DNA from 2 places in the Aminobacter sp. MET-1 genome. Region 2 is predicted to be linked to the other one. Evidence: riboswitches for the same ligand, from Rfam matches in the RefSeq annotation. Region 2 holds a riboswitch; the other holds the start of a gene.
The links. Region 2 has a riboswitch for glycine ahead of gcvT (glycine cleavage system aminomethyltransferase GcvT). Riboswitches for the same ligand answer to the same signal wherever they lie in the genome.
Positions count from the first base shown of each region.

Region 1: it holds a riboswitch for glycine, as region 2 does, so the genes downstream of both, NDO48_RS28275 (D-amino acid dehydrogenase) here and gcvT (glycine cleavage system aminomethyltransferase GcvT) in region 2, are expected to answer to the same signal.

Region 1 is NZ_JAMSHL010000037.1:19,137-34,174, reverse strand. It holds partial or broken gene NDO48_RS28280 (malate synthase G) at 1-234, opposite strand, end outside; gene NDO48_RS28275 (D-amino acid dehydrogenase) at 247-1,500, opposite strand; glycine riboswitch at 1,646-1,748, opposite strand; gene NDO48_RS28270 (amidohydrolase family protein) at 1,815-3,254, opposite strand; gene NDO48_RS28265 (M24 family metallopeptidase) at 3,386-4,558, opposite strand; gene NDO48_RS28260 (mandelate racemase/muconate lactonizing enzyme family protein) at 4,595-5,755, opposite strand; gene NDO48_RS28255 (hypothetical protein) at 5,736-6,218, shown strand; gene NDO48_RS28250 (P1 family peptidase) at 6,332-7,462, opposite strand; gene NDO48_RS28245 (ABC transporter permease) at 7,468-8,298, opposite strand; gene NDO48_RS28240 (ABC transporter permease) at 8,308-9,213, opposite strand; gene NDO48_RS28235 (ABC transporter ATP-binding protein) at 9,203-10,297, opposite strand; gene NDO48_RS28230 (polyamine ABC transporter substrate-binding protein) at 10,450-11,526, shown strand; gene NDO48_RS28225 (MurR/RpiR family transcriptional regulator) at 11,564-12,418, shown strand; gene NDO48_RS28220 (helix-turn-helix transcriptional regulator) at 12,470-13,093, opposite strand; gene NDO48_RS28215 (S1C family serine protease) at 13,111-13,983, opposite strand; gene NDO48_RS28210 (S1C family serine protease) at 14,128-15,038, shown strand, end outside.
Region 2 is NZ_JAMSHL010000002.1:395,989-411,026, forward strand. It holds gene NDO48_RS04585 (sensor domain-containing diguanylate cyclase) at 1-587, shown strand, start outside; gene gcvP (aminomethyl-transferring glycine dehydrogenase) at 871-3,681, opposite strand; gene gcvH (glycine cleavage system protein GcvH) at 3,696-4,064, opposite strand; gene gcvT (glycine cleavage system aminomethyltransferase GcvT) at 4,069-5,169, opposite strand; glycine riboswitch at 5,318-5,404, opposite strand; gene NDO48_RS04605 (molybdopterin-binding protein) at 5,549-6,340, opposite strand; gene NDO48_RS04610 (cytochrome b/b6 domain-containing protein) at 6,342-7,223, opposite strand; gene NDO48_RS04615 (DUF1345 domain-containing protein) at 7,339-7,998, opposite strand; gene NDO48_RS04620 (YaiI/YqxD family protein) at 7,995-8,462, opposite strand; gene NDO48_RS04625 (GNAT family N-acetyltransferase) at 8,487-8,951, opposite strand; gene NDO48_RS04630 (S-(hydroxymethyl)glutathione dehydrogenase/class III alcohol dehydrogenase) at 8,951-10,078, opposite strand; gene dnaE (DNA polymerase III subunit alpha) at 10,301-13,831, shown strand; gene NDO48_RS04640 (RNA polymerase sigma factor) at 13,828-15,038, opposite strand, start outside.

The sequences.
Region 1 (15,038 bases), on a different contig from region 2:
CTTGCGGTACCAGGCGTCGAGCTTCAGCTGGAAGTCGTCGCGCTTCTCAAGCAAAGCCCGGTTCTCCGGCCCGAGATCATGCACGATGTCGGCAAAACCCGACCAGAACGCATCCGCATCCACACCCGTCCCAGGCAGAGCTTCAGACACCACGAAGTCGTGGAGCTCACGCGCGACAGAAAGGCCATGGACGAAGACGCTGTCGTCTATCCGCTTCATCATGTTCATCGTCATACCTCCCCGGGGTCAGGCCGCGATCGCAGCGTCTGTGCGGAAATCGCCAGCGATGGTCTCGGCGACCATCTGGGCGGTGGCGGCCGACAGCGTCCAGCCGAGATGGCCATGGCCGGTGTTGTAGAACACGCCGGGCTGGCGGCCCTTGCCGACCCTCGGCATCATGTTCGGCATCATCGGCCGGAGGCCAGCCCAGGGCACGACCCTGTTGGTGTCGACATCCGGGAACAGCGTGCGCGTCCAGTCGACCAGCGGCCTGACGCGGTCATCGCGAATGTCGCGGTTCATGCCGTTGAACTCGGCCGTGCCAGCGACACGAAAGCGCCCTGCCCCCAAACGGCTGGTGACGATCTTGGCGCGGTCGTCGAGCAGGCTGACCCAAGGCGCAGCAGCCTGGCTGCGCTCGTCGTCGAGATGCACGGTGATCGAGTAGCCCTTGACCGGATAGACGTTGACCCGGTCGCCAAGCATCGCCGCGAAATGGCGGCTGGCGGCACCGGCGCAGACGACGATGCCGTCGGCCTCGACGACCCTGTAGTCGGGCTGGCCGTCGGCACCTGACGTCGTGTAGCCGATGCAGAACACGCCGTCCCTGGCGATGCGGTCGACAGAGGCATCGAAGACGAAACGCGCGCCGCGGCGCTCGCAGGCCTTGGCGAGGCCGAAGGTGAACTTGTGGATGTCGCCGGTCGAATCCGACGGCGTGTAGAAGCCGCCGTGGAAATCGCCATGCAGCGTCGGCTCGATCGACTTTACTTCCTCAGCCGTCACCGGCCGGCGGTCGAGCCCGCCCTCGACCAGCATCGCATTGACCTTCAGCGCATGCTGGAAGCTCGGTCTGTCCCAATAGAAATGCAGGATGCCGCGGCGGACATGGTCGAAGTCGATGTTCTCGCGTTCGGCGATGGCGAACAGGTGCTTGCGCGCGGCAATCGCCAGCCGCGTCGTCTCCACCGTATTGTCGCGATAATTGGCGATGTTGGAGACGAATTCGGCCAGCCAGGCATATTTGTGCCAGGTCGGCCTGGGGTTCATCAGCAGCGGTGCATCGCTGCGCAGCATCCACTTGAGGCCCTTGAGCAGCGTCGACCAATGGTTCCAGACCTCGGCGTTGCTGGCCGACAGCTGGCCGCCATTGGCGAACGATGTCTCCATCGCAGCATAACGCTGGCGGTCGACGACGGTGACCTGGTAGCCACGTTCCAGAAGGGCATAGGCGGTGGTGACGCCGGTGATACCGGCGCCGATAACGGCAATATGGGGCATCTCACTCTCCGCGATCAAAGTTGGGCGCGGGCCGAAACCCGCTGTTTTCCCCAATCTGTCGCTGTACCTGAGAGCTTAACCGCACCGGCCCGACCGCTGCGGCTTTCCCCTTCGGTGGACGCTCGTGGCGCCTCTCTCCAGATCGTTCAACTGCATGGTCACTTTTGCCTGAGAGTTTCCTGGGGGGTTGCTCCGTCGGCGTCGGCCGGTGTCATCTTGCAGCGGCCGATCTCTCCCATGCAGCCTCTTGAACGCGTGTCTTCATAGCTGGTGCCAAGCCCTTCCGCAACGTGAGACACGGAAGGGACTGGCCATCAGTTGCCTTCGTCGTAAAGCGTCGTAGTCGTCTCGACGCCATGCTCGTGCAGGCCCGCACGCACCACTGCGGCAGCGGCGAGTTCGCGCGCCTTACGGCGAATGCCGGCCTCGTCGACGCCCTGGACCTTGCCGTCGGCATAGACTGCCTTGCCGTCGACCCATGTCTGGGTGATCGAAGCGGTCGACGCAGAGAACACCAGCGCCTGCAGCGGATCGTAGAACGGTGTCCACTCGACATGGTCGAGATCGAACAGGATGAAGTCGGCCTTCTTGCCGATCTCCAGCGAGCCGATCTCGTCGTCCCACATCAGGGCGCGCGCGCCTTCGATGGTCGCGGCACGCAGGGCGTCGCGGGCGGTGAAGACGTCGGGCTTCAGCCGCGCGTCCTTGAACATGCCGGCGACGACCAGCATCTGGCGCATAAGGTTCATGTTGCCTGCAGCCGACACGCCGTCGGTGCCGAGGCCGACCTTGACGCCGGCCCGGACCATCTCGGGATACTTGCCGATCGACGTTGCGCCCTTGCCGAGTTTGAATGAAGAGCACGGGCAGAAGGCGACGCTGGCGCCACGTTCAGCCAGAAGCTTGACCTCCTCGTCCGACACCGCCGCGCCATGGGCGATGACCAGGTTCTTGCGGATGCCGCCGGCATTGTCGACACGGGTGATCGGCCAACAGCCATACTTGCTTTCGCAGACCTTGGCCTCCTCGATCGAGGTCGCCAGGTGATAGGTCGTGCCGACGCCCAGCTTCTCAGCCAATGCCACGGCGCCGACATGCAGTTCGAGACTACAGGGCTCCTTGCCCTCGATGTTGACCCAGCAGCGGGCACGACCGTCGAGCGTATTGTTGTAGCGCAGCACGTTTTCCTCGAGCACCTTCAGCGCCGTCTGCGCATCGGGGAAGAAGTGGTGCTCGGCCATCTCCTCGGTCCAGCCGCGCGGCAACTCCGCCGGACGGTTGTCGGCGGCGTGACGGCCGGTGATGCCGCGGATGCCGGTCTTGTCCATGGCACGGATGACGATGCCGGGATCGTATTGAGAGCCCATGTCGAGGAAGCAGGTAGTGCCACAGCGCAGCATCTCGGTGATCCCGAGCAGCGCGCCCCAATATTCATCCTCTTCAGTGATATGGGCGTAGAAGGGCTTTGCCCAGTGGAACACCCAGGCGCGGGTGTTGAGATTGTCGGGGAAGACCGCGCGGGAAAGGGTCTCCGACAAATGCACGTGGCTGTCGACGAAGCCTGGGCACATGCCCAGCATGGTGCCGTCGATCACCTTGTCGAAGCTTTTGCCCTTATGGCGCGCGGCCACCTCACCGGCAGCTCCGATGTCGGCGATGCGGTCGTTCTCGACCACCACGCTCGCATTGCGCAGCACCGTGTCGTTCTTGTCGACGGTGAAAGCGAAGTTCAGATTTTCGATCAGCGTGCGCATGCGGCTCCACCCAATGCTCTACTCACGGACTCCTCCAGATCGCGTCGCCGGTCCGTGACGGCGAAGCGACGTCTTGCTTTGCAAGCCGGGCCACAAAGCATCCCGGCTGCCAATTCACAAGCGACGCTGGCTCAAGCGACCGCCTTGACCTTGCTGCCCTGCTTGGCCGTGCCACAGAGGATCAGCTTGTCGGTGTCGGCATAGTCGGACAGAAGCTCCGAGCCCTTCGACGTCACCAGAAGCATGTCCTTGTTCTGCATGCCGTAGCCATAGCCGGTGTCGTAGCAAAGCGGCTCGAAGCCGAGCACCATATTCTCCTCCAGCGGCGCATCGCTACCCGGCTTGCCGAGCACCGGCGTCAGGCCGAGATAGGGGTCCTCGTGCAGATGCAGGCCGATGCCATGGCCGACGAAGGAAATCGGCGGCAGGTTGAGCTTGGCGAGCTTGGCGATGAAGGCATCGTAAATCTCGCGGCAGCTGGCGCCCGGCTTCACCTTCTCCATGATTTCATATTTGCACTCGACAAGGTGCGCCCAGATCTTGTCGGCCATGGGCGGCGCCTCGCCGACGATGGCCGTGCGGCAGACGCCGGCCTGGTAACCGTTGATGACCGAGAATATCTCGACGCGGCAGACGTCGCCGCGCTTGAGGATACGGTCGGACGGGCCAACATTGGGGAGCACCGAGCGCTCGCCGGTGGCGACGATCAGAAGCTTGAAGTGCTCGGCGCCGAGCGAATAGACGTTGCGGGTCAGGTGACCGGCAATGTCCATCTCGGAATCGCCGGCATCGACCACGGCCAGCGTGTCTGTGATCGCCTGGTCGGCGATGCGCGACAGCTTGCTGAGCAGTGCGATCTCTTCGGCCGTCTTGATCTGGCGCAGCCTGGCCAGGATCGGCTCGGCATGTTCGAAGCGGGCGCTTGGCATCGCCGCCATCAGGCGGGCAAAGTCGCCTGCCGGCAGATAGTCCATCTCGAGGCCGATGCGCGCCTTGCCGAGGCCGAGGCCGGCGAGTTGGTCGGCCAGCACCAGCATCGGATCGTCGGAGAATTCGGCCCAGATGCGGGCCGCCATGTCAGGCAGGCGGCGCTTGATGGTCGATGCCTCCATGTCGACGCCGAAGATCGCGGTGCGTCCATCAGCGGTGACGATGGTCATCGCGTGGCGGTGGCGGATCAGCGGCTGCGACGGCACGACGAAGCCCGCGGTATAGGCGAAGTTCTCGGGCGACGAGCAGATGATGGCGTCGAGTCCATGCTCGGCCATTGCCCTCACCTGCTTGGCTACGATTTCTGCCCGCATGATTTGGTTCCTCTCCTTGAGTTTCTTGACCGGCGCTCAGTCGCGCACGCGGTATTTTTCGACCTTGGCCAGATCGACATCGATGCCCATTCCGGGACCCGACGGCACGACAACCGCACCATCGACGACCTGCATCGCTTGGACCAGAAGGTCGTCCTTGTAATAGATACCGCCGACCTGGCCGTGTTGCGCCTCGGCCGGCGTCGAGATCGGGATGACGCAGGACAGCGTCGCCGCCGGCGAGGCAGCCGCGACCTGGACATTGGCGAGGTTGCCGATGCCTGTTTCGATCGAGCCGTTGACGTTGCAGATGATGCCGGCAGCGCGGCAGACCGCGCCGACCTCCATCGCCTTGTAGAGACCGCCGGCCTTGGTGGTGTAGATCGAGACGATCTGGATGCCGCCGTTCTGGATGATCTGGACGGCGTCGTGAGCGTTCCATGCCGACTCGTCGGCCATGACGGGCGCATCGATACGGCGGCCGACTTCGGCGATGCGCTCGATGCCCATCACCGGCTGCTCGACATATTTGAGCCGGTACTTTTCCATCTGGCGCACGGTCTGCACCGCCTCGCCAGGCGTCTTGTAGCCTTCATTGGCGTCGACGCAGATCTCCATCGCCTCGCCGGCCGCCTCGCGCACCGCCGCCACCATCTTGACGTCGCGCGCCGGGTCCACGCCGATCTTGACCTTGATCGTCCTGATGCCTTCGGCGGCAAGCTTGGCCGCTTCGACCTTGGCCTCTTCGATCGAGATCAGACCGATCGAGTGCGTAATGGCGACCTTGTCGCGCGCCTTGCCGCCGAGCAGCGTATGGACGGGCACGTTCAGCCAGCGGCCAGCGAGATCGTAGGCGGCGAACTCAACCGCCGCCTTGGAATAGGGATAGCCGCGGATGATCGCGTCCATGCGGGCATGCAGCTCGGCGAAATTGCCGAGTTCGAGACCGATGACGGCGGGCGCCAGATAGGTTTCGATGACGCTGCGGGTGATCATGGCGGACTCGCCGAAATAGCGACCGAACTCGCCGCCCCAGTCCTTCAGCGCGGGCGCTTCGCCCCAGCCCACCCGACCGTCGCTGTCGGTCATCTTGACCATGACATAGCGGCCGATGACCTCAGTCAGGCCGGCCCATTTGTGCTCGCGCCGCGTCGGCAATTGAACAATGAGCGTTTCGATGGACTTGATCGTTGGCACCGGTCTTACCTTTTCCTTGTCACCGCCGAGGCATCTCTATACGATGCGATCATCTAGTGTGATCACACTTTATGATCATATTTTTGGATGTCAAGCGACCTGCCTCGCGAAATTTGGTACGACCGAGATCAACCAGGGCAGACAGCAAAACGGGGAGGGAAAGATGATCATCGAAGCGACCAACTACTTTGCAAGGCAAGGTCAGGCAGAGGCCGTTCTGGAGCAGCGCCGCAAGGCAACGGAAATCAGGCTCGAGCTCGGATTGGAGCCCGGACGCATCCTGCTGAAGCTGGAGGGATCAGGACCTGACGTGCGCTGGGAATGCAGTTTTGCGTCACAGGAAGCATACGAAGCCGATAGGGCGGCACGAGCCGCTTCACCCGCCTTCGAAGCCGCGCGTAAGCAGATGCACACGTTGCTCGACAGATTTGAAAGGCACGTCAGCGTGCAAGACGAAGGCTGACGTCCGCACTAAATTTGTTCGCAAAGGCGCGTGGACCAGACGCGCTATTTCAAATCGGCCTTCCCAACGCGGGCGTGTCCGCGTTGGCCAGCCACATCATCTTGGCGCGGCGGCTACTTCATTCGCCCGTAATCGCGCATCAACGCCACCAGTTGATCATGTGGCATGGCCTGGATGCGAAAACGATCAAAGGCCGTGCCGCCGGCATCTTCAGCCGCTAGCATCGCATTGACGACGGCCTCCTCCACGCTGTCGACAGTCGCTGCGTAGACCGCGTCGAGCTTCTCGTCATTGACGATCTCGATGCCCAGCTTTGGTGCCGCGCAATGTGCCATGGCCTGTTTGTTTGCCGTCGAGAAAGCCAGAAAGATGTCGCCGGAGTTGTTCCCGCCGGGGGTGCCACCACGACCGATGCCAATTGTCGCGCGGCGCGCCAGCCGCTGCAACTGGTGCGGGGCCATCGGCAGGTCGGTGGCGATGACGACGATGATGGATCCGCGCTCAGCAAGCTGGCTTTGGGGCGTGCCGTCCCGCATGTGTTCGCCAACGGGTACGCCCCGGATCGTCAGCCAGTCGCGCTGACCATGGTTGGCCTGAACCAAAGTCCCGATCCGGTGTTCGCGGCCGCCGAACTCGACAATGCGGGAAGCCGTGCCTGTCCCCCCCTTGAAGCCATAGGTAACCATGCCGGTACCGCCGCCGCTGTTACCCTCCTGCACCGGCCCAGACGACATGCTGTCGAGCGCAGCCCTGACATCCGCCTCCGTAATCGGCAGGCCGTTGATGTCGTTCAGGACACCATCATAGGTTTCGGCAATGACGGGCATGATCCACAGGAAGCTGTCCGTGTCATATGTCGAAGCGTAGCGCTCCAGCATCCATTTGACGGTGGCGTGGTGAGCCATTCCGACGGCATGGGTATTGGTGATCACGACGGGACCGAGAAAGTAGCCGCCGTCCTCGATCCAGTGGGTGCCTGTCATCTCGCCGTTGCCGTTGAAACGATGCACTCCCGCATAAACAGGCACGGGCGTTGGCGAGGCCGCATGCGGCATGATGGCAGTGACGCCTGTGCGCACCGGGAGCTTGCGTCCCGGCCTCGGCGTATCCTCGGTGATCGTCCTGAAGCCAACACTGATGCCATCGACGTCGGTGATGGCATTCAGCGGACCGGTCCGGCCTGTAAATGGCAGGCCGAGATCGCGGGCCCGGGCTTTGGCAATTGCTGAGCTGGTATTGATCATGGGTGTCATTTCTGCCGAGAGCGCAGATAAAGGCCAAGCGAGGCCACGATGAAGGAGAAGGAAAGCATCATCACCGCGATGGCATTGATTTCGGGCTTTATGCCGCGGCGGAGCATGGCGAAGATGAACATCGGCAGCGTCGTCACATCGACGCCGGCGATGAAATAGGTGATCACGAGATCATCCATCGAGATGATGAAGGCCAGCAGCGCGCCGCCAACGATTCCTGGCAGCAATTGGGGAAACACCACCTTGCGGAAGGTCACCCACTCATTGGCGCCGAGATCGGCGGAAGCGTTTTCAAGCGTACGGTCCATGCCCGCCAGCCGCGCCGACACGACGATGAAGACATAAGAGATCAGGAAGGTGCACTGGCCGATGATGATGGTCCACAAGCCAAGCGCAATGCCCGAGTTTACGAAGAAGATCAGCAAGGCGATGCCAAGCACGATGTCGGGCATCAACATCGGCATGAACATGACGGTGCGATAGAAGCGCTTGCCGAAAAAGGCGAACCGGTAGAGGGCGATCGCCACGGCGGTGCCCAGGACAGTCGAGATCGCGGTGGTGGAGCTTGCTATGATCAAGCTGTTCCAGACGGCCTGGACCAGTTGATCCGTTGACTCGATGTACAGCGCATTTTCGGAGACGGTCGTCTTGAAGCCGAGGACCTGTGCGTACCACTCTGTGGTGAACCCGGTCCAGGTCATCATGTTGACCGGGTTGGAATTGAACGAATAGACGGCAATCAGCGCCAGCGGAATATAGATGAAGGCGAAGAATAGCGCCGTGTAGGCAAACAGGCTGCCGCGGAACAGAAAGCGAGCGATCTTCATGTCGTCTCCTCAGTTCGTGACATCGGCGCCGCGGCGGCCTGTCGCGATGACATAGACGAAGAGCATCACCAGCATGACGCTCATGACCATCATCGCCAGGGCCGAACCGAAGGGCCAGTTGCGGGCAGAGAGGAACTGCTGCTCGATGAGATTGCCGAGCATCATCACCTTGGCGCCGCCGAGCACCGCGGGAACGACGAAATTTCCGAGTGCCGGGATGAAGACGATGATTGCGCCACCGGCAATGCCGGGAGCAGTCAGCGGCAGGATGATCCGCAAGAAGGTGCGGATGGGCCCGGCACCGAGATCGAGCGATGCACGCACCAGCGTCCAGTCGAGCTTTTCGACGCTGGCATAGACCGGCATGAACATGAACGGGATGAAGATGTAGACCATTCCAAGCACGATCGCGCCGTCGGTGTAGATCAGTTCAAGCGGGCGATCGATGATGCCGGTCGCCAACAACATCTCGTTGACGATGCCGGTCTGGCGCAGGATGAGGACCCAGATGAACAGGCGCACGATCAGGCTTGCAAAGAAGGGCAGCGTGATCAGGAACAGGCAGAAATTCTTCGAGCGTTCCGACAGCCGGGCGATGCAGAAGGCGGCAGGATAGCAGACGAGCAACGTGGCAATGACCGTGAACGCCGCGATCTTAAGCGAACGAAGGAAAATGGAGATGTAGACCGGGTCGAAGTCCTCGAAAGCCGGGTCGGCGAAGCCGAGGATGCGGCCATAGTTGTGCGGATAGAATACCCACTCCACCCCACCATAAAGACCCGGCGCCAGGAAGCTGGTGGCGATCATGATCGCAAGCGGGCCAAGGAAGAACACAGCGAAGAACAACGATACTGGCGTCAACAGCAGGGCAAGCTGCATCCGGCGCCGGCTGGCCAGCGAGAGGTCAGATGCCATCGGCGTCGCACCTGATGAGATGGACGGCAGCCGGGTCATAGGACAGCCGGGCTCTGCGAGCCTGCTCGATCTCTCCGATGAAGCGGCGGCGGCTTGCCGGAATTTCAGCAACGACCTTGCGTCCCACCGCAGTGCGGCCGAACAACTCGAACGATGAGCCGACGAAGACGATCTGCTCTACGTCTACGTCAAGGTAAGGACAGGCCTCGCCCTCCTCTGCTATGAAAAACTGTTCGGGGCGGATAAGTGCCTGGGCCGCGCCAGACACGTTCGCGGGCGAAGGCAGGTAGCGGACCGACACCCCCTCGCTCGTCACCAGGCGCCCGTTGTCGAGTTGACCCTCGAACAGATTGCTGGCCCCGACGAAAGTGGCCACGAAGCTGTTTGCCGGGTGATCGTAGATGTTCCGCGGGGTGTCGAGCTGCTGGATTCGTCCGCCCGAAAGCACCGCCACGCGATCCGACATCGTAAGCGCTTCCTGCTGGTCGTGGGTGACGAAGATGAAGGAAATGCCGAGCTCGCTTTGCAGGGCCTTGAGCTCGATCTGCATCGCCTGGCGCAAGTTCTTGTCGAGAGCTGAAAGCGGTTCGTCGAGAAGCAACAATTTGGGGCGGGCAACGATGGCACGGGCAAGCGCCACGCGCTGTTGCTGGCCACCGGAAAGCTGACGCGGACGGCGGCCTTCCATGCCGGCAAGTCCGACCATGTCGAGCACTGCTGCGACCTGCTTCATCCGCTCGGATCTGGCGACGCCCGCTACCTCCAGTGCATAGCCGGTGTTCTCGCCGACAGTCATGTGTGGGAAGAGCGCGTAGCTCTGGAAGACCGTGTTGACGGGCCTGCGGTAGGGCGGACGGGCGGTCATGTCCACGCCATCGATGAGGATGCGCCCGGCATCAAGCTCGACAAAGCCGCTGATCGCTTGAAGCAGGGTTGTCTTGCCACAGCCTGATGGGCCGAGAAGGGTCAGGAACTCGTTTCGGTCGACATCGAGGTCGAGCGCATCGAGCGCTGTTACGTTCAGGCCTTCGGGCGTGGGAAAGGTCTTTGCCGCCCCCTCAAGCCGGACAATGGAATCTCGCATTCGTCGTTCCCCGAATTGTTATCTAAATAACGCTTGTGCGATTGAGAGATTTGGATACCATTTATTCACCCAAGTCAACGGCCACGAGAAGCCGCAACCGGGAGCCGCGAAGGCGAGCCTTCGAAGGGCGAAAACCAACAGAGGAGAATCCGATGAACATCATTTTCCGCACAGTCCTGGGCGCAGGGGGCGGCAGGCTGGGGGCATTGTTAGCTGCGGCTTCATTTGCGGCAGCTATTTCGACGGCAGCACCGGCCACTGCTGCCGAACTCAACATTTACAACTGGGGCGAATACATCAATCCGGCGGTTCTGAAGAAGTTCGAGGACGAGACCCAGATCAAGGTCAACCTGTCCACTTATTCTTCGAACGAGGAAATGCTGGCCAAGATCCAGGGAGGCGCCACCGGCTACGACATCGTCTTCCCATCGGTCCACATGCAAGACATCATGGCCAAGCTCGATCTGCTCGAGAAGACCGACATAAACACCTATGAGGGCTTCAAGAACATCGACCCTTCGTTCATGCGCGCCAAGAGCGACCCCAAAGGCGAGTACTGTCTGCCTTACGCATTCGGTTCGGTCGGCATTTTCTACAACCGCAAGATCCTCGGTAAGGATATCACCGGCTGGAAGGATCTGATCGCAACCGTCGAAGCCAAGGGCCTGAAGTTCACGCTCCTCGACGACATGCGCGAGGTTCTGGCCGTGGGCCTGATCCTCAACGGGCATAAGGTGAACTCGACCGACCCCGCGGAACTGCAGCAGGCGGCCGATACGATCATCGCCATGAAGCCCGACGTGGCCGCCTTCACCTATGACACACGGCCCATGGTGCAATCAGGTGACGTTGCTGCAGGGCACTTTTTCGTTGGCGCCATGGTTGACGTGTTCGGCAACACTGCCGACCTCGGCTATGTCATCCCGGAAGAAGGCGCCACCATGTACCAGGAGGACATCTGCGTCCTCAAGAGCGCACCCAACAAGGACAACGCGATCAAGTTCCTTCAGTTCTACACACGCCCTGAGATTGCGGCGCTCAACGTCTCCCAACAGACCAACGGCACGGCGAACGTTCCGGCGCGACAATTGACCCCCGACAACATCAAGAATAGCAAGGAAATCAACCCGTCACCCGAGACGATGCAGCGGCTCCAGATCTTCGAGGACCTGGGTCCTGGCCTGCGCCAGCTTGATCGCGTCTGGACCAAGGTGAAGACAGCGCAGTAGTTCAGACTTGCCCGTGCGGCGGCTGGCCGGAGAGGATATGGCGCAACGAATCCTGAAGCTCGTTCAAAGCGAGGAACTGAGACGGTCCAAGTCCGACAAGCTGATTGCGAACTACATTGAACGCAATCTGGGCGAAATCCCGTTCGAGACGGCGCGCTCCATCGCAACCCGCCTCGAACTGTCGCCGATGACGGTCGGGCGTTATCTCAGACGCATGGGCTTTGACGGACTGGATCAGCTGAAGAATGAGCTCCGGCGCGGCAGCTCCAATCCCGCCTGGCAGGTGAAGGGTCCCGTCGACCGCCTCAGGGAGGACATCCGCGAAGGCAAGCTGCTGGCCGGGCTGATCCAGCAGCAAATAGACAATCTTGGCCGAATCTACGAGCTGGCCGCGGCTCCGGAGTGGCAACAGACGATCGATGCACTGGTTTCGGCAAGCGAGGTCTATGTCGCGGCGTACCAGAACGTCCGCGGCATCGCCCAGTATTTTGCCAGCCAGCTGTCCTATACGCGGCCGCGCGTGCAATTTGTCGACGGACTGAACGGAACCTATTCCGAATTGCTCGACGGCTCGGTTGAAGGCCGCGTGCTGTTCCTGCACGACGTCAGACGCTTTGCCGCCAAGGCGCGCCCGCTTGCCATCGAGGCACGGCGAATGGGCGTCAAGGTCGTGCTGCTGACCGACGAGTTCTGCCCATGGGGACCGGAAGTCTCCGACATCTGCCTCGTGGTGCCCGGGTCACACGGTCCGCTTTGGGACGGCTCGGCAACCATCATTGCAGTAATGGATCTGATGCTGAGCAACATCATCGTGCTTCTAGGCGATGAAGTGGGCGAACGCGTCGACCTATTGACCCGACTGCAGAACACGTTCGGCGATTTCGAGGGTTAGACGGGAAAATCTGCAGCGAGGTCAGTGCCCGATCACTCCTGTAACGGCCCCCTAGACCAGCACCAGTCCCTGCCGCATCGCTGTGGCGATTGCATCGGTGCGGTTGGCGGCATCGAGTTTCACCAGGATCGCCGCGACGTGGAACTTGGCGGTGTGTACGGAAATGTCGAGATGCCGCGCGATGACTTTGTTCGATGCACCCTCGGCAAGCAGCGCCAGCACCTCCATCTCGCGCGGCGACAGTCGGATCGCCTCGTGATCCGGCTCACCACCGGCTAAGAGCCCACCATCTGGCCGGCCATCGGTCGAGCCGAGCCTCCCGCCGCGCCCATCCAGATCAGAAGGCGCATCATCGACGACATAACCCGCAGCGGCAAGCCGCACGGCCGCCGCTATCAGTGCTGTGCCGGCGTCCCGCGGCAATACCGCCGCAACAGCCGCTGGTCGGTGCGTCGTTCGGGAGGCGAGCACAATCCGTGCCACACCTCGCGTCAGCGCGCCGCTTTCGGTTTCGTCATCGACGATCGCCACGTCGACGCGGTCGCCTCCGGCCAGGTCTACTGCTGTCACCGGCACCAGCCCGTAATCCTCCGACAGGCGATGGGCAAGCTGCTCGCTCGACGCCATGTCGCCGAGCGCCACCAGAACGAGCAGCCTATGTTGCGTCTCCGGCATGACAGCACCGGGCCCCTCTAGACCAGAGGCTTTTCGCCGATGGTGACCAATACGTCGCGCGTCTCCCCGCCACGCCGGACCGTCAGCGTCACCACAGTCCCCGCACTGTCCGGCCCCAGCCGATGGATCAGGTCGCGCGGCCCGCGTACCGGCTCCCCGTTCCAGGTCGTAACGATGTCGCCGAGCGCAATGCCGGCAGCCTTGGCCGGGCCGTCGTCATCGAGCCCCATGACCATGGCGCCCTGCAGCTGACCATGGTGGATAGGATACAAGCCGGCGCCGAGATAGCCGCGCAGGACGTGGCCTTTCTCGCGCAACGTCGCGACGGTGCGCTCGATCGTCTCGTGAGGGATGACAAGCGCCCGGCGGCGCGGCCCAAAGAGCAGCATCCCGACCAGTCCGCCACCGGCGTCGAGCACCGGTCCTCCCTCGAACCGAGCGCCCGCCACCACCGCGAGATTGATGCGGCGGTCGATGGCGCCGCCACGCCGCGAGCGCCATTCCGGTCCGACCTCGGCCACGGTGCCGAAGACCGCCAGAGGCGACGCTCCGTCACGCCCGGTCGCCACGACGATGTCGCCGGAACGCACCGTCCCGGCTTTCTTGAAGACCGTTCCGACTGCCGCTGTCGCAGGCTTCAAAAGGGCTACGCCGGTCGAAGGATCGCGGCCGATCAATTCGGCTTTCACGGTCTCGCCGCTGGGCAGGGTAAGGTGTAATTCCTCGTCCGGATCGACCGACTCCTCGGCGGCGACGTAAAGGCCCTCTCCCCAGTGGAAGGCGGTCGCAGTCCTGCCATGATGGGATAAGAAGCTCGCAGTCACGGGCGCCGCCTGGCCGGCAATGTCGGCAACTGCATTGGAAAAGGCCGCAAGATCAAACCTGGTCATCACGCGCTCCTGGGTTAGCCCGATAGGGGTTTTCTGAACCCGGATATTGCCACGCCGTATCGCACTTCCAACTCGCCGAACGGCTAGGAACCTGGGGCACTAGCCATCCGGTCAGGTCGCGCCGCGCGGACGCGCACAGCACATATAGGCATCGATTGTGCGACTGATGGCGGCCTGCTTGACGCCTACTCTTCCACCGTCGCCGACGCAGTTGACCGCGTCGGCCCCGCCGTCTGCCGTATCGGTCCCCATGCCGAGGGCAAGGCCGGCGGCCAGGGTTCGGGCTTCGTCATCTCGCCGGACGGCTTGGTTGTCACCAACTTCCACGTCGTCGGCGAGGCGCGTACCTTGCGTGTCGCAATGCCCGACGGCACTTCGGTAGAAGGGCGTGTCCTTGGCAGCGATGCCGATACCGACATTGCCCTGGTGCGTGCCGACGGACATTTTCCCGACATCGCTCCGCTCGGGGATTCCAAGCGCCTGCGCCGCGGCCAGATCGCCATCGCCATTGGCAACCCGCTCGGCTTTGAATGGACGGTGACGGCCGGCGTGGTGTCGGCCTTGGGCCGGTCGATGCGCGCCGTGAGCGGCCGGCTCATCGATGACGTGATCCAGACCGACGCGGCGCTCAACCCGGGCAACTCAGGTGGCCCGCTGGTATCGTCGGCCGGCGAGGTGATCGGCGTCAACACCGCCACGATCCGTGGTGCCCAGGGCATCGCCTTCGCCGTCGCCTCGAATACGGCCAATTTCGTCATTGCGGAAATCATCCGCTTCGGGCGCGTACGCCGCGCCTTTATCGGCGTATCGGCCGACACGGTCGCCCTGCCGCGCCGCACGGCGCTGGCCGCGCAGGTTACCAGCCGCACGGCAGTGCGCTTGCGCTCGGTCGAAACAGGCGGACCGGCCGCGAAAGCCGGGCTGAAGGAAGGCGACATTATCGTCGCCATCGACGGTCACGCCGTTGGCGGCGTAGACGATCTGGTACGCACGCTGGACGCCGAAAAGATCGGCAAGGAAACGACGTTTGCCGTGGTCGGCCGCACCGGAGTTGT
Region 2 (15,038 bases):
CGGCCCTTGGGGCACTCACGATCTCTTTCCATCATCTGCGCACCCAGAGCAGGCTGACCGAGGAAACGCTAACCGATCCGCTGACGGGGTTGATGAACCGCCGGGCACTCAATTCGCTGCATGGTGACACCAGCTTTGGGCAGCACATGGCGCTGGCCATGGTCGACCTCGACCACTTCAAGCGCACCAATGATGTTTTCGGCCATGCCGTGGGCGACCGGGTTTTGCAGCGTTTCGCCGATGTCGTCAGGCGCTACGCGAATGACGACGTCGAGGTCTTCAGGCTTGGTGGCGAGGAGTTCGCGATCGTCATGTCCGGAATGAGCGCGCTGGAGGCCTACGAAATCCTCCGCAAGGTCGGCGCGTCCTTCGGCGCAGAGGTCGTCGGCACCAAGCTCGGCCCGCTCCGCAGCACGGTCAGCGTCGGCGTCTGTTTCGGCGACGGCGAGATGCGGACGGTTGAGCAGATGCTGCTTGGCGCAGACGCGGCGCTCTACGCTGCAAAACGCGCCGGCCGCAACCGCGTTGCAACAGCCGAGACCGCCGACAGTGAAGGTTACCGCGAGCCGGAACTTTTGTTCGCCTAAGGCTGTTTTCTCGTCGGAGAGCCAAGTGTTCTCCGTCCCACTTGGGATCACAGTCGGACCAACCCCGGGGGGGCTGCCAGATCGCCGGTCTGCGATGGGGCAGTTCCGACAGGCTGGCTTAGGCCTAACGACCTGGAAGGCGCAGGCTGCGGCCGCATTGATCATAGATGTTTGCGCTGAGCCGCCGCCGATCGTGTCCCGTCCAAAACCTGTCCGGCAACGTCATGAATCAAATCGGCGGCGCCCGTGAGGAACGCCGCCGATAAAGTGTTTGCCGTCGAAATTACTCGGCGGCGCCGAGATATTCCGTCAGCGGCGGGCACGAGCAGACCAGGTTGCGGTCACCGGCGACGTTGTCGATGCGCGACACTGGAGACCAGTACTTGGCAGTCGTGTCGGGATCGCCGCCGGGGTAGGCCGCTTCGAGACGCGAATAGGGGTGCTTCCATTCGCCTGCTAGCGTCTCGGTTGCCGTGTGCGGGGCGTTGATCAGCGGATTGTCATCCCTAGGCCATTCGCCCTTTTCGACCTTGGCAGCTTCTGCCGCGATCGCCGCCATCGCCTCGATGAAGCGGTCGATCTCGCGCTTCGGCTCGGATTCGGTCGGCTCGACCATCAGCGTGCCGGCAACCGGCCACGACATGGTTGGCGCATGGAAGCCGTAGTCGATCAGGCGCTTGGCGATGTCCTCGACAGAGATGCCTGCACGCTCCTTGAGCACGCGGGTGTCGAGGATGCACTCATGCGCCACGCGACCATTCTTGCCCTTGAACAGCACCGGATAGTGCGCTTCGAGCTTGGTCGCGATGTAGTTGGCGTTGAGGATCGCCTGCTCGGTCGCCTGCTTCAGGCCCGAAGCGCCCATCATCCGGATGTACATCCAGGTGATCGGCAGGATCGAGGCGCTGCCGAAGGGAGCAGCCGAGACCGCATGGTCGCTGCCGGCTTCGACATGGCCCGGCACGAAGGGCGCAAGATGCGCCTTCACACCGATCGGGCCGACGCCGGGGCCGCCGCCGCCGTGCGGAATGCAGAACGTCTTGTGCAGGTTCATGTGGCAGACGTCGGCGCCGATGTCGGCGGGCCGCGAAAGTGCGACCATCGCGTTCAGGTTGGCGCCGTCGAAATAGACCTGGCCACCGTGGGCGTGCACGATCTCGCAGATATCGCGGGCGCCTTCCTCGAACACGCCATGCGTCGAGGGGTAGGTGAACATCAGCGCAGCCAGCTTGTCGGCGTGCTGCTCGGCCTTGACCTTGAGGTCGGTGACGTCGATGTCGCCGTCTTCGAGGCAGTGCACGACCACCACTTCCATGCCTGCCATCGCAGCACTTGCCGGGTTGGTGCCATGCGCCGAGGACGGGATCAGGCAGATGTTGCGCTGCGTCTCGCCACGCGAGTGGTGATAGCGGCGGATCGCCAGCAAGCCGGCATATTCACCCTGGCTGCCGGCGTTCGGCTGCAGGCTGACGGCGTCGAAGCCGGTGATTTCGCACAGCCATGCCTCGAGGTCGTCGGTCATCGCGCGATAGCCGAGCGAATGGCTCGTCGGCGCGAAGGGATGGAGGTTGGCGACCGTCGGCCAGCTGACCGGCATCATCTCGGCGGCTGCGTTGAGCTTCATGGTGCAGGAGCCGAGCGGGATCATGGCGCGGTCGAGCGCCAGGTCCTTGTCGGCGAGCCTGCGCAGGAAGCGCATCATTTCCGTTTCCGAGCGGTTTTCGTGGAACACCGGCTGGGTCAGGAAGTCCTTGCCGCGCGGCTTGCCGGGCAGGGTGCGCTTAGCGTCCTTCGGTGCCTTGGCGCCGAACAGGGCGGCAACGGCCTCGAGGTCAGCTTCGGTCGAGGTCTCGTCGAAGGCGACCGACACGTGGTCGGCGTCGATGACGCGCAGCAGGCGGCCGATATTCTCGGCTTCGGTTGCTATCGCTTCGGCTTTGCCCTTGGCTTCGACGGTCACCGCGTCGAAACGCTCAGTGCCAGAGACGGTCACGCCAGCAGCCTTCAGGCCTTCAGCCAGACGGCTGGCCAGGCCATGGATGCGCTCGGCAATCGCCTGCAGTCCGGCCGGGCCGTGCCAGATGGCGAAGGATGCGGCCATGTTGGCGAGCAGGGCCTGCGCCGTGCAGATGTTCGACGTCGCCTTGTCGCGGCGGATGTGCTGCTCACGCGTCTGCAGCGCCAGGCGGTAGCCGGGACGGCCCTTGCTGTCGACCGACTGGCCGACGAGGCGGCCCGGCATCAGGCGGGTCAGCTTGTCGGAAACGGCGCAATAGGCAGCGTGCGGGCCGCCGAAGCCCATTGGCACGCCGAAGCGCTGCATCGTTCCGACAGCGATGTCGGCGCCGAGGCTGGCAGGCGCGTCGGTGACGGTGAGGCTGAGCGGGTCGGAGACGAAGATGACGATGGCGCCGACGGCCTTGGCCTTCTCGATCGCGGCCTTGTGGTCGCCATAGACACCGTTGGTGTCTGGCCAGGAGACGATGAGGGCTGCAGTGTTGTCGTCGATGGTCTCGTCGTCGATCTCAGTGCCCAGCGGCTCGGCGCGGGTGCGCACGACGTCGAGCGTCTGCGGATGAGGGGTGCCGGCGAGGGCGACGCGGCTGCGCTTGTCGCGATGATGGCGCAGCGCAATGCCCACGGCCTCGGCAACCGCAGTCGCTTCGTCGAGCAGAGAAGCGGACGCCACCGGCAGGCCGGTGAGTTCGGCAACCAGGGTCTGGAAGTGGAACAGCAGTTCCAGGCGGCCTTGGCTGATCTCGGCCTGGTAAGGCGTGTAGGCGGTGTACCAGGCCGGGTTTTCGAACAGGTTACGCTGGATGACCGGCGGCACGTTGACGCCGTGATAGCCGGCGCCGATGAAGCTCTTCAGCACCTTGTTGCGGCCCATCTTCTCGCCGAGTTCGGCGAGCGCTTCATGCTCGGATGCTGGCGCGGGCAGGTTGAGCGCGCGGTCGAGACGGATCGACTTCGGCACGGCCTGCGAGATCAGCGTTTCCACCGAGGGCACGCCGATGGCGGCGAGCATGGCGCGGGTATCGGCCGCGCCGGGCCCGATGTGACGGGCCGAAAAGGGATAAGGTGCAGTGGTCATCTCAGGCGATCCTGTCAACCGATATGGGCTTTGTAGCCCGCTTCATCCATCAGGCCGTCGAGCTGGCCCGCATTGGCGATCTTCATCTTCCACAGCCAGCCGTCGCCGGAGGCAGCCGAATTGACGAGTGCCGGGTCGGAAGAGAGCGTGGCATTGGCTTCGGTGATGTCGCCGTCGATCGGCGCATAGACGTCCGAAGCGGCTTTGACCGACTCGACGACCACGGCGACGTCGCCCTTGGCGAGCTTGCGGCCGGCTTCCGGCAGGTCGACGAAGACCAGATCGCCGAGCTGTTCCTGGGCGTAGTCGGTGATGCCGACGGTGGCGATGTCGCCTTCAACGCGGATCCACTCGTGATCTTCGGTGAAATAGGTCTTGGTCATGAAATTATCCTTTGCGGTAGCGATGCTGCGTGAAGGGAAGGGAATGGACGTCGACAGGCACTTTTGTGCCGCGGACATCGGCGAAGACTCGGGTGCCGGCCTTGACCAGCGAAGCGGAGACATAGCCCATTGCGACCGGGAAGCCGGCGGACGGGCCGAAGCCACCCGAAGTGACACGGCCGACCAGGGCGCCGTCGGCGTCGAACAGTTCAGCGCCCGAGCGCACCGGCTGGCGCCCCTCGGGCTTCAGTCCGACACGCTTTTGCTTGGCGCCTTCGGCGAGGATTGTTGCAAGGGCCGCGCGGCCGATGAAATTGCCTTCAGCGCGCAGGTCCTTGGGGATCGCCCACATCAGGCCGGCACTTGCCGGATCGTTGTCGGGCGTGATGTCGTTGCCATGCAGGCACAGCCCGGCTTCAAGACGCAGGCTGTCGCGGGCGGCAAGGCCGATCCACATGGCGCGCTCGTCGGCGAGAAGCTTGGAGAGCAACTCGCGGGCATCTGCTTCCGGCAGGCCGATCTCGAAACCGTCCTCGCCGGTGTAGCCCGAGCGGCTCATGAACCAGTTGGCGCGTGGCTCGAAGCCCTGCATGAAGAACAGCTCGTCGGTGGCGATGCCGACCTTTTCGAGCACGGCAGTTGCTTCCGGGCCTTGAATCGCGATGAAGACGCGGTCGAGCGGCTCGATGTTGGCATCGAAATCCTTGGCCAGCGCGCGCAGATGCGCCTCGTCGGTCGCCGCATTGCCGGCATTTGCCACCACCATGAAGCGCTCGTCGCCGAGGCGGGTGATGATCAGGTCGTCGATGATGCCGGCGGCCTCGGTCAGGAAGAAGGTGTATTTCGACTGCCTTGTCTCAAGCGCGCGCGCATCGAGCGGGCAGGCGCGGTTGATGAGGTCGGCAGCACCCGTTCCCGTGACCAGGAACAGCTTCATGTGGGAGATGTCGAACAGGCCGACATGCTCACGGGTGTGAAGGTGTTCCTTCATCACGCCGGCGGGATAGGTCAGCGGCATGTTCCAGCCGGCGAACGCGCCAAAGCGCGCACCAGCTGCTGTATGCAGGTCTGCAAGGGGTAGTTGGTTGGTATGGTCGCCCGTCATGTCTTCTCCAGAGTCGCACGTGTCCAGCCGCTGTGGCGGCCATTCCGTGCCCCTCTGTCTGAAGCCTGAGAGACTCGCGCTCCGGAACTCTGTCGGCAGCGCTTACACCTTCGGCGCGGGACCAGGGTCCCGACTTTCCAGAGTGTCCTTCCTGCTTACGGTTCTTTTGCCTGAGAGATTTCGGGCGATTTCCCCTTCGGCGTCAGCTTTCGCTGCTCTCTCCCGCAAACAGGTGGAGCCCGCAAAGGCCCCAGACGAGTCGTCAATATCCCAACGACGACACTTTGTCACCTCTCCGCGCAGTGCTTATTCACCTGATAGATGGTGACGATTCACCCGTTCGGGTAGTCTTGCTTGCATGGCTGCGTGGAGGCCGGCGTCAGATGCCGCCATACCAGTCGTAGCCGCGGTCTTCCCAATAACCGCCCTTGCCCAGCCCCATCGCGCCGAAGCTGTCGACCAGTTCTATACCCTTGAGGTATTTCGGCATCTTGTAGCCGAGTTGGCGCTCGACACGGGCCCTGAGCGGCGCGCCGTTCTCGACCGGCAGCGGCTTGCCGTTGACGCCATAGGCCAGGATCGTCTGTGGGTGGCGGGCATCGACCAGGTCGATCGAGCCGTAATATTTCACCTCGCCCGAGAGGCTGTTTTCGATGGTGTCGAGGCAGTGGAAAACGACGTAACGGGCGCTGGGTTTCACCATGGCCGCGTCGAGCACCAGAGACAGCGGCACGCCGGTCCATTTGGCAATGCAACTCCAGCCCTCGACGCAGTCGTGGCGGGTGATCTGGGTGCGTGCCGGCATGTTCATGAGCTGTTGCCGGCTCAGCGACATCGGCTTTTCGACCAGTCCCGTCACCTCCAGCCGCCAGTCGGCGAAGTCGTTAGCGAGAAGCGCTTTGTAAGTCGCGTCGTCGGGGGAGGTTACCCCGTTCGGCCGCTGCGGTTGGCGTATGTCGGCCTCGCGGTATTCCTGCGCCATACTGTTGCGCCCGGCGACCAGCCGCTGCGCGCGATAGGTCAGGTCGTTTGCTCCGCCGAGGAAATTGCGGACCTTGTTGTCGCGATCGACGAGGAAGTCGAATGCGTCGCAGCCGGACAATGCCGCGCCTGACAGGCCGAGCGAGGCGGCGGTGAGGAAGCGGCGGCGGTTGAGCTGGAACTTGGCCATGTCAGTCGCTCCCCTCGGCAGGCTTGCCGTCATGTGCGGGCGGATCGGTGCGGTACCAGCCGGTGATGATCGAACGCAGTTCGTTGATCGGGCCTGCAGCCAGGATCATCAGTATGTGGACGAAGAAGAAGGCAACCAGCAGCAGCATGGTGGCGAAGTGGATGGTGCGTGCCGTTTGCCGGCCGCCCAGCATGTCGGTCAGGAACGGCACGGCCGCATTCATGCTCGGCGACATGGCGAGCCCGGTCAGGATCATCAGTGGCAGCAGCACAAACAGCACGCCGCCATAGGTCAGCTTCTGCAGTGTGTTGTATTCCCGCCGGTGGTTAAAGCGCAGCCTGGCATGGTCGGAGATGTCCTTGGGCAGGTTGCGCAGATCGGTAGCGGTCGGCACCAGATCGCGGCGCAGGTGGCCGTTCCAGATGCTGCCGATCAGCCAGGCAAGCAGCGTGAAGGACAAAAGCCAGGCGAAGAAGAAATGCACCACGCGCCCGGTAGCCAGGTCCTGGCTCGAGGGGATCGTCGCCCACGCGGGAAACGCGCGCACACTTGGATTGTCTGCCGGGCCGGACAGGCCAAGCACGCCGGACGTGTTGAATCTATTTCCGAATATCTCGGTGTAACCCGTTGTTCCCGTAGCCGTATCGGCCGCGTCGATGACGAGGACGCTGTTCGAAAACTGGAAGCCGGATTGCCTGCCGATATAGAGTGCAGGATGCGCGTTGAAGATCTGCAGGCCGCTGAGCAGCAGGAAGAACAGGCACAGTGCCCAGATCCAATGCGTCAAGCGTGTCCACCGCGTCTGGCGATAGACCAGTTCGCCCGCCGTCGCGTCGGCTGGCTGGCCGTCCACGTCGTGTTCCATGAGAGCCTGGCTTTCCATCGTAGCTGACCTCCGTCGGGCGCTACGGGATGTTGCCCGCTGAGCGCTTATCTCGGTCGAATTACGGATGTGGCAAGGTCAGGGTTTCGTTGCAGGCGATGACTTCGACGTGAAGTCAACTGGCGAGCGAAACCACCAGGTTGACGGCAGCGGCGACGATGATGGTGTTGAAGAAGAACGACAGCACCGAGTGGGCCATCGCCGCCTGACGCATCGATGTCGATGAGATGTTGGTATCCGCCGTCTGGGCGGTCATGCCGATGACGATGGAAAAGTAGAGGAAGTCCCAGCCGCAGGGGCGTTCAGTGCCCGGAAAGATCAATCCGCCCACGGGCTTGCGGCTGCGTGTAGAAGTCGACTCCGTCTTCTTGTCGCCCTTCCAGTAGAGATGGGCGTAGTGCAGGGCTGCCATGGCATGGATGGTCGCCCAGCCCAAAGGCAGCGACAGCAGCGAGAAGGTCAGCGCGATCCAGTTGGCTGCCCCCTTGGCGTTCATCAGCACGAAGAGCGAGCCGACTGCGACCGCGACGATGGCGATGATGGCCGCAAAGATGATGCTGACCGGCTCGTCGGCTTCCTGCGCCCGCCGGCTCAGATAGTCGGCTGTGAGCGCCGGCATCTGCCTCAGCACCAGGCCGATGAAAACGACAAAGAACACATTTGCGCCGATGGCATAAGCCAGCGGGATTTTGGCCAGCAATGCTGCGGCAAGGGCCAGGGCGCCGACGCCGAGGCTGATCTTGAAGATGAGGTGGCGCTTGAAGGGTTTGATCATGCCTGCGCCGATTTCAGCGCTCGTCGCGCCATCTGGTCAAGTGCCCCTAGAAAACGCGAGCGATCCTGCGGTGCAAAGGAGGCGTTGTAGCCCTTGCTCTCACCGGTCTCGCGCAGATGCTGCTTGAGGTCGCGCATGGCAACCGCCATGCCGATGCTTTCCGGCGTGAAAGGTCGGCCGGTCGGTCCCAGCACGTGTGCGCCAAGGGCGACGGCTCTGGCAGCCAGTGGGATGTCGGCGGTGACGACGATGTCGTTGGTCCTGGCATTGTCGACGATCCAGTCATCGGCCGCGTCCGCGCTCTTGGACACCACGACGTTGCGGATCATCGGATCGCGTGATGGCCTCATCCCGCCGTTGGAGACGAAGGTGACGACGAGATCCAGCCTCTCGGCGACCTTCACCACCTCGTCCTTTACCGGACAGGCATCGGCGTCGACATAGATGATCGGCTTGCTGTCCATCGTTTCACCTTGCATTCGTGAACCTCAGGCAGGCAGGGCGCGCAGCATGTCGATATGCGGAATATTGTCTTCAAGATATTCCTCCGACACGGTGGCGAAGCCGAAGGACACGTAGAATTTCTCGAGATGGCTCTGCGCCGACAAGGCGATCGGCCGGCCCGGAAACAGCCGCTCGCAGGCAGCGATGGATTCCACCATCAGCTTGTCGCCAAGGCGCTTGCCCCGATGGTCGGGAGATACCACGACCCGGCCGATATAGGCCGGATCGTCAATGCCGGAAGGGGCGATAATGCGCGTGCTCGCCAGCAACTCCTTGCCGGCAAGCAGCCTGAGGTGAAGGGCTTCGGGATCCTTGCCGTCCATTTCGGGAAATGCGCATTGCTGCTCGACGACAAAGACGTCGAGACGCATCTTCAGCATCGCATAGAGGTCGCGTGGAGACAGGTCGTCCAAGCCTCTGACGTCGACCTCGTATGCGATCCCGCTCATCAGTAGACCACGACGCTCCGGATGCTCTCGCCGGCATGCATAAGGTCAAAGCCCTTGTTGATGTCTTCGAGCTTGAGGGTGTGGGTGATCATCGGGTCGATCTGGATCTTGCCCTCCATGTACCAGTCGACGATCTTGGGAACATCGGTGCGGCCGCGCGCGCCGCCGAAGGCGGTGCCTTTCCAGGTCCGGCCGGTGACCAGCTGGAACGGACGCGTCGAGATCTCTTGGCCAGCGCCCGCCACGCCGATGACGATGCTCTCGCCCCAGCCGCGATGGCTGGCCTCGAGCGCCTGACGCATGACCTTGACGTTGCCGGTGCAGTCGAAGGTGTAGTCGGCGCCACCGATCTGGTCGGCGCCGCGCTTGGTCATGTTGACGAGATAGGGAACGATGTCGCCGTCGACTTCCTTCGGATTGACGAAGTGGGTCATACCGAAGCGCTCACCCCAGGCCTTCTTGTCGTTGTTGAGGTCGACGCCGATGATCATGTCGGCGCCGGCGAGGCGCAGGCCCTGGATGACGTTGAGGCCGATGCCGCCGAGGCCGAAGACGATGGCCGTTGCACCGATCTCGACCTTGGCGGTGTTGATGACCGCACCAATACCGGTCGTCACCCCGCAGCCGATGTAGCAGATCTTGTCGAAGGGCGCGTCCGGGTTGACCTTGGCCAATGCGATCTCGGGCAGCACGGTGAAGTTCGAGAAGGTCGAGCAGCCCATGTAGTGGAAAATCTTGTCCTTGCCGATCGAGAAGCGACTCGAACCGTCAGGCATCACGCCTTGCCCCTGCGTCGAGCGGATCGCGGTGCAGAGGTTGGTCTTGCGCGAAAGGCAGGATGGGCACGAGCGGCATTCGGGCGTGTAGAGCGGGATGACATGATCACCCTTCTTGAGCGAGGTCACGCCCTTGCCGACATCGACCACGACGCCGGCACCCTCATGGCCGAGGATGGCCGGGAAGATGCCTTCGGGATCTGCACCCGACAGCGTGAACTCGTCGGTGTGGCAGATGCCGGTCGCCTTGATCTCGACCAGAACTTCGCCCTCGCGTGGGCCTTCGAGGTCCACCTCCATGATCTCGAGCGGCTTGCCTGCTCCAACGGCTACGGCGGCGCGGGTTTTCATGACGGTCATCCTTTATGCGTAATCAGGGGAAAAAATGTTGGCCTCAGGGTTTCAGGTTTTGCCGCATCGATCAACCGGCAACGCGACACCCCGCGGTCGCAAAGCGGCGTTTGCGTTCGAATTCCACAAGCCTCTGCCGGTGCGTCGCTGGGCAGGGTGGACACGACCGCCGCGCTGGCCGAACATGACAGTTGCAATATTCCCCGAAGGATAGACGATTCGATGTCGAGTGACAGGCTGCCGCGCGATCCGCTCAAGCGTGAAGCGCTGAAAGCGGAAGCAAAACCAGAGGCTTCGCCGCGGACTTTCATCCATCTTCGCGTCCATTCGGCCTATTCTCTGCTCGAAGGTGCGTTGCCGCTTGGCAAGGTCGTCGGCCACGCCGTCAAGGACGATGCGCCCGCCATCGCGGTCGCCGACAGCAACAATCTGTTCGGTGCGCTGGAGTTTGCCCAGAAGGCGACCAAGGACGGCGTGCAGCCCATCATCGGCTGCCAGGTAGACGTCGACTTCGCTGAGACGGCAGATAACGGCCAGCGCGGTCCCGTCTGGAAGCAGGCGCACGAGCTCTACCCGATTGTGCTGATTGCAGCGACGGAAGACGGCTACGCCAACCTCGTCCGCATCATCAGCCGCATGTATCTTTCGACGCCGAACGGTGAACCCATTCATGCCAAGCTCGAATGGCTGAGTGCGCTGTCGGATGGCATCATCTGTCTTAGCGGTGGGCCGCGCGGGCCGATCGGCACAGCCATCAAAAACGATCATCATGCTCAGGCCGAAAGCCGGCTGCTCGGGCTGCGGGAGATTTACGGCGATCGGCTCTATGTCGAGATCGAGCGCCTCGCTGGTTATGACCGTCTCATCGAGGCGGCCACCATCGATCTTGCCTATCGCCACCACTTGCCGCTGGTCGCCACCAACGAGGCTTTCTTTCCGTCCCGCGCGGACTTCGAGGCGCATGACGCGTTGATCGCGATCGCCGAGGGATCGGTGGTCGCGGAGGACAATCGCCGGCGCCTGACCCCGGACAATTTCCTCAAGTCTCAGAAGGAGATGGCAGAGATTTTTGCCGATCTGCCCGAAGCGATTGACAACACGGTCGAGATCGCCCGGCGCTGCTCCTACTATCCCAAGAACCGCAAGCCGATCCTGCCGCGTTTCGCCGGCGCCGAAGTTGCCGACGCGGAAGCTGCCGAGCGTGCCGAGGGCGACGAGCTTGCTCGCCAGGCTCGCGAAGGCCTGGCCGAGCGCATCGCGACGCGCGGCATCTATCCGGGCTTTACCGAAGAGCAGTATCGGGAACGTCTCGAGTTCGAGATCGGCATCATCCAGCGGATGAAGTTCCCCGGCTACTTCCTGATCGTTGCCGACTTCATCAAATGGGGCAAGCTGCAGGGCATCCCCGTCGGACCCGGTCGTGGTTCGGGCGCAGGTTCGCTTGTCGCCTATGCGCTGACCATCACCGACGTCGACCCGCTGCGTTTCTCGCTGCTGTTCGAGCGCTTCCTCAACCCCGACCGCGTCTCGATGCCCGACTTCGACATCGACTTCTGCCAAGATCGCCGCGAAGAGGTGATCCGCTATGTGGTGGACAAGTACGGTCGCGACCAGGTCGGCCAGATCATCACCTTCGGAACGCTGCAGGCGCGCGCGGTGCTGCGCGACGTCGGCCGCGTGCTGCAGATGCCCTACGGCCAGGTCGACAAGCTCACCAAGATGGTGCCGCAGAATCCGGCCAACCCGGTGACGCTGGCGCAGGCGATCGAGGGCGAGCCGCGTTTTGCCGAGGAGGCCGAGCGCGAGCCGATCGTGCAGACGCTGCTCGAAATGGCTCAGAAGCTGGAGGGCCTGTACCGCCACGCCTCGACCCATGCTGCCGGCATTGTCATCGGCGACCGTCCGCTGTCCGAGCTGGTGCCGATGTACCGAGACCCGCGCTCGGACATGCCGGTTACCCAGTTCAACATGAAATATGTCGAACAGGCCGGCCTGGTGAAGTTCGACTTCCTCGGCCTGAAGACGCTGACGGTGCTGCAGAAGGCGGTGCAGTTCATCAGCCGCCGCGGCGTCGACATCGACCTTGCGTTGATCCCCCTCGACGACCCCGAGACTTACGCCATGCTGTCGCGCGGCGAGACGGTCGGCATCTTCCAGGTTGAAAGTGCCGGCATGCGCAAGGCGCTGATCGGCATGAAGCCCGATCGCATCGAGGACATCATCGCGCTCGTGGCGCTCTACCGCCCGGGCCCGATGGAAAACATCCCGACCTACAACGCCCGCAAGCACGGCGAGGAGGAGATCGAGTCGATCCATCCGAAGATCGACTACCTGGTGAAGGAGACCCAAGGGGTTATCGTCTACCAGGAGCAGGTCATGCAGATCGCCCAGGTTCTGTCGGGCTATTCGCTCGGCGAAGCCGACCTTCTGCGCCGCGCCATGGGCAAGAAGATTCGCGCCGAAATGGACAAGCAGCGCGAGCGCTTCGTCACCGGTGCGATGGAAGGCGGCGTCTCCAAGCCGCAGGCCAACTTCATTTTCGACCTTCTGGCAAAGTTCGCCGACTATGGCTTCAACAAGTCGCACGCAGCCGCCTACGCCATCGTTTCCTACCAGACGGCCTATCTCAAGGCGCATTACCCGGTCGAGTTCCTCGCCGGGTCGATGACCTACGATATGTCCAACACCGACAAGCTGAACGATTTCCGCCAGGACGCGATGCGCCTTGGCATCGAGGTCGTGCCGCCGTCGGTCATGACCAGCTATCGCGATTTCGAGGTCGGCGAAAAGAAGATTTTCTACTCGCTCGCCGCCATCAAGGGCGTGGGCGAAGCGGCCGTCCATCACATCGTCGCCAAGCGCGCGGAAAAGCCCTTCGCGAGCCTCGCCGATTTCTGCGAGCGCATCGATCCGAAGGTGGTGGGCAAGCGCGTATTCGAAAGCCTGATCATGGCCGGCGCGCTCGATTGCTTCGGTCACGAGCGGGCCGCCATGATGGCTGGCATCGAGCGCATGATGGGCCTGGCATCGCTGGCCCATGAAAACGCGACGCTCGGCCAGTCCGACATCTTCGGCAGCGCCTTCTCCGGCCAGGCGCCGGTGCTGCACCTGCCACAGACCGACGCCTGGCTGGCAGCCGACAGGCTGCACCGCGAGTTCCAGGTGGTCGGCTTCTATCTCTCGGCCCATCCGCTCGACGAATACAAGTCGGCGCTCGAAAAGATGCGTGTCCAGAACTGGGGGGACTTTGCAGCGGCGGTGAAACGCGGGGCCACCGCCGGGCGACTGGCGGGCACCGTCACCACCAAGCAGGAGCGCAAGACCAAGACCGGCAACAAGATGGGCATCGTGCAGTTCTCGGACGTGTCTGGCCAGTATGAGGCCGTCATGTTCTCCGAGACGCTGGCGCAGTACCGCGACTTCTGTGAGCCCGGCAAATCGGTGGTCATAACGGTGGCTGCCGAAGACCGGCCGGAGGGCGTCAGTTTGCGTATCCAGACGGTGCAGTCGCTGGAGGATGAGGCGAGCCGGGTGCAAAAGACCCTGCGCATCTTCGTGCGCGATGCAGCCCCCCTCAACACGCTGTCCAATCACCTGACGACGCGTGGCGAGGGCGAGGTCAGCTTCATCGTGCTCAAGGGCGAGGCGCAAGGCGAGATCGAGATCGAGTTGCGCGAACGCTACCGCATCACGCCGTCGATCGCCTCTGCGATGCGCGCCGTGCCGGGAGTGGTCGAGGTCGAGCTGGTCTAGGACCGTTGAACTGCTGATCCGCGGCCTTTCCCGTCCTTGCGGGCCAACTCATCGCGGCAGCTGTGCGCGCGCTCCATGAGCATGGTTCGCTCGCGTTCGTTCTGGGTCAGCGCCGCCGCCCGTTCGAACTCGCCGAGCGCTTCCCGGAAACGGCCGAGCTTCATCAGCAGATCGGCACGCACGCTTGGCAGCAGGTGGTAGTTGCGCAGTGCCGGTTCGTGGACAAGCTGGTCGGCAAGCTCCAGCCCGGCCGCCGGCCCGAATGCCATCGATAGCGCCATGGCCCGGTTCAACTCGATGACGGGCGATGGCGCAAGCTCGGCCAGTGCGGCATAGAGAGCGGCGATGCGCGGCCAGTCGGTCTCTTCGGCCGTATGCGCCCGGGCGTGGCAGGCGGCAATGGCCGCCTGAAGTGTATACGGACCGTGACGGGGCAGGGCTTGTGCCCTGGCAAGGGCGGCGAGCCCGCGGTTTATCAGCAGATGGTCCCAGCGCGCGCGGTTCTGGTCGAGCAGCAGGATCGGCCGCCCTTCGGCATCACTGCGCGCCGGCAGCCGCGACGCCTGGATCTCCATCAGCGCGATCAGGCCGTGGACCTCGGGCTCGTCGGGCGCGAGCCCGGCAAGCATGCGCCCGAGCCGCATCGCCTCCTGGCACAGCTGCGGCCGCATCCAGTCGTCGCCCTTGGTGGCGGAGTACCCCTCGTTAAAGACCAGATAGAGCACCTCCAGAACAGAGCCCAGGCGCTCGCCGCGATCGGGGTAGCCAGGCATTTCGAACGGCACGCCGGCGTCCGACAGGGTGCGCTTGGCGCGGACAATGCGCTGCGCCATCGCGGTTTCGGAGACGAGGTAGGCGCGGGCGATTTCTTCCGTGCTCAGGCCGCCGACCAGCCGCAAGGTCAAGGCCACCCGCGCTTCGGTCGAAAGCACCGGGTGGCAGGACACGAACATCAGCGCGAGCAGTTCGTCGCCCAGATTGTCGTCGATCTCAAGCGGCTCGACAGTCACCTCCGCCTCGGAATCTATACCGAGCAGGGCGAGCTTTCCTTCAGCCATCTTGGCCCGACGGAAATGGTCGATGGCCCGCCGCTTGGCGGAGGCGATCAGCCATGCGCCCGGCTTGTCGGGAATGCCTGCCTCCGGCCAGTTGCGAAGCGCTGCGATCAGCGCGTCCTGGGCGAATTCCTCGGCCAGGTCGACACTGC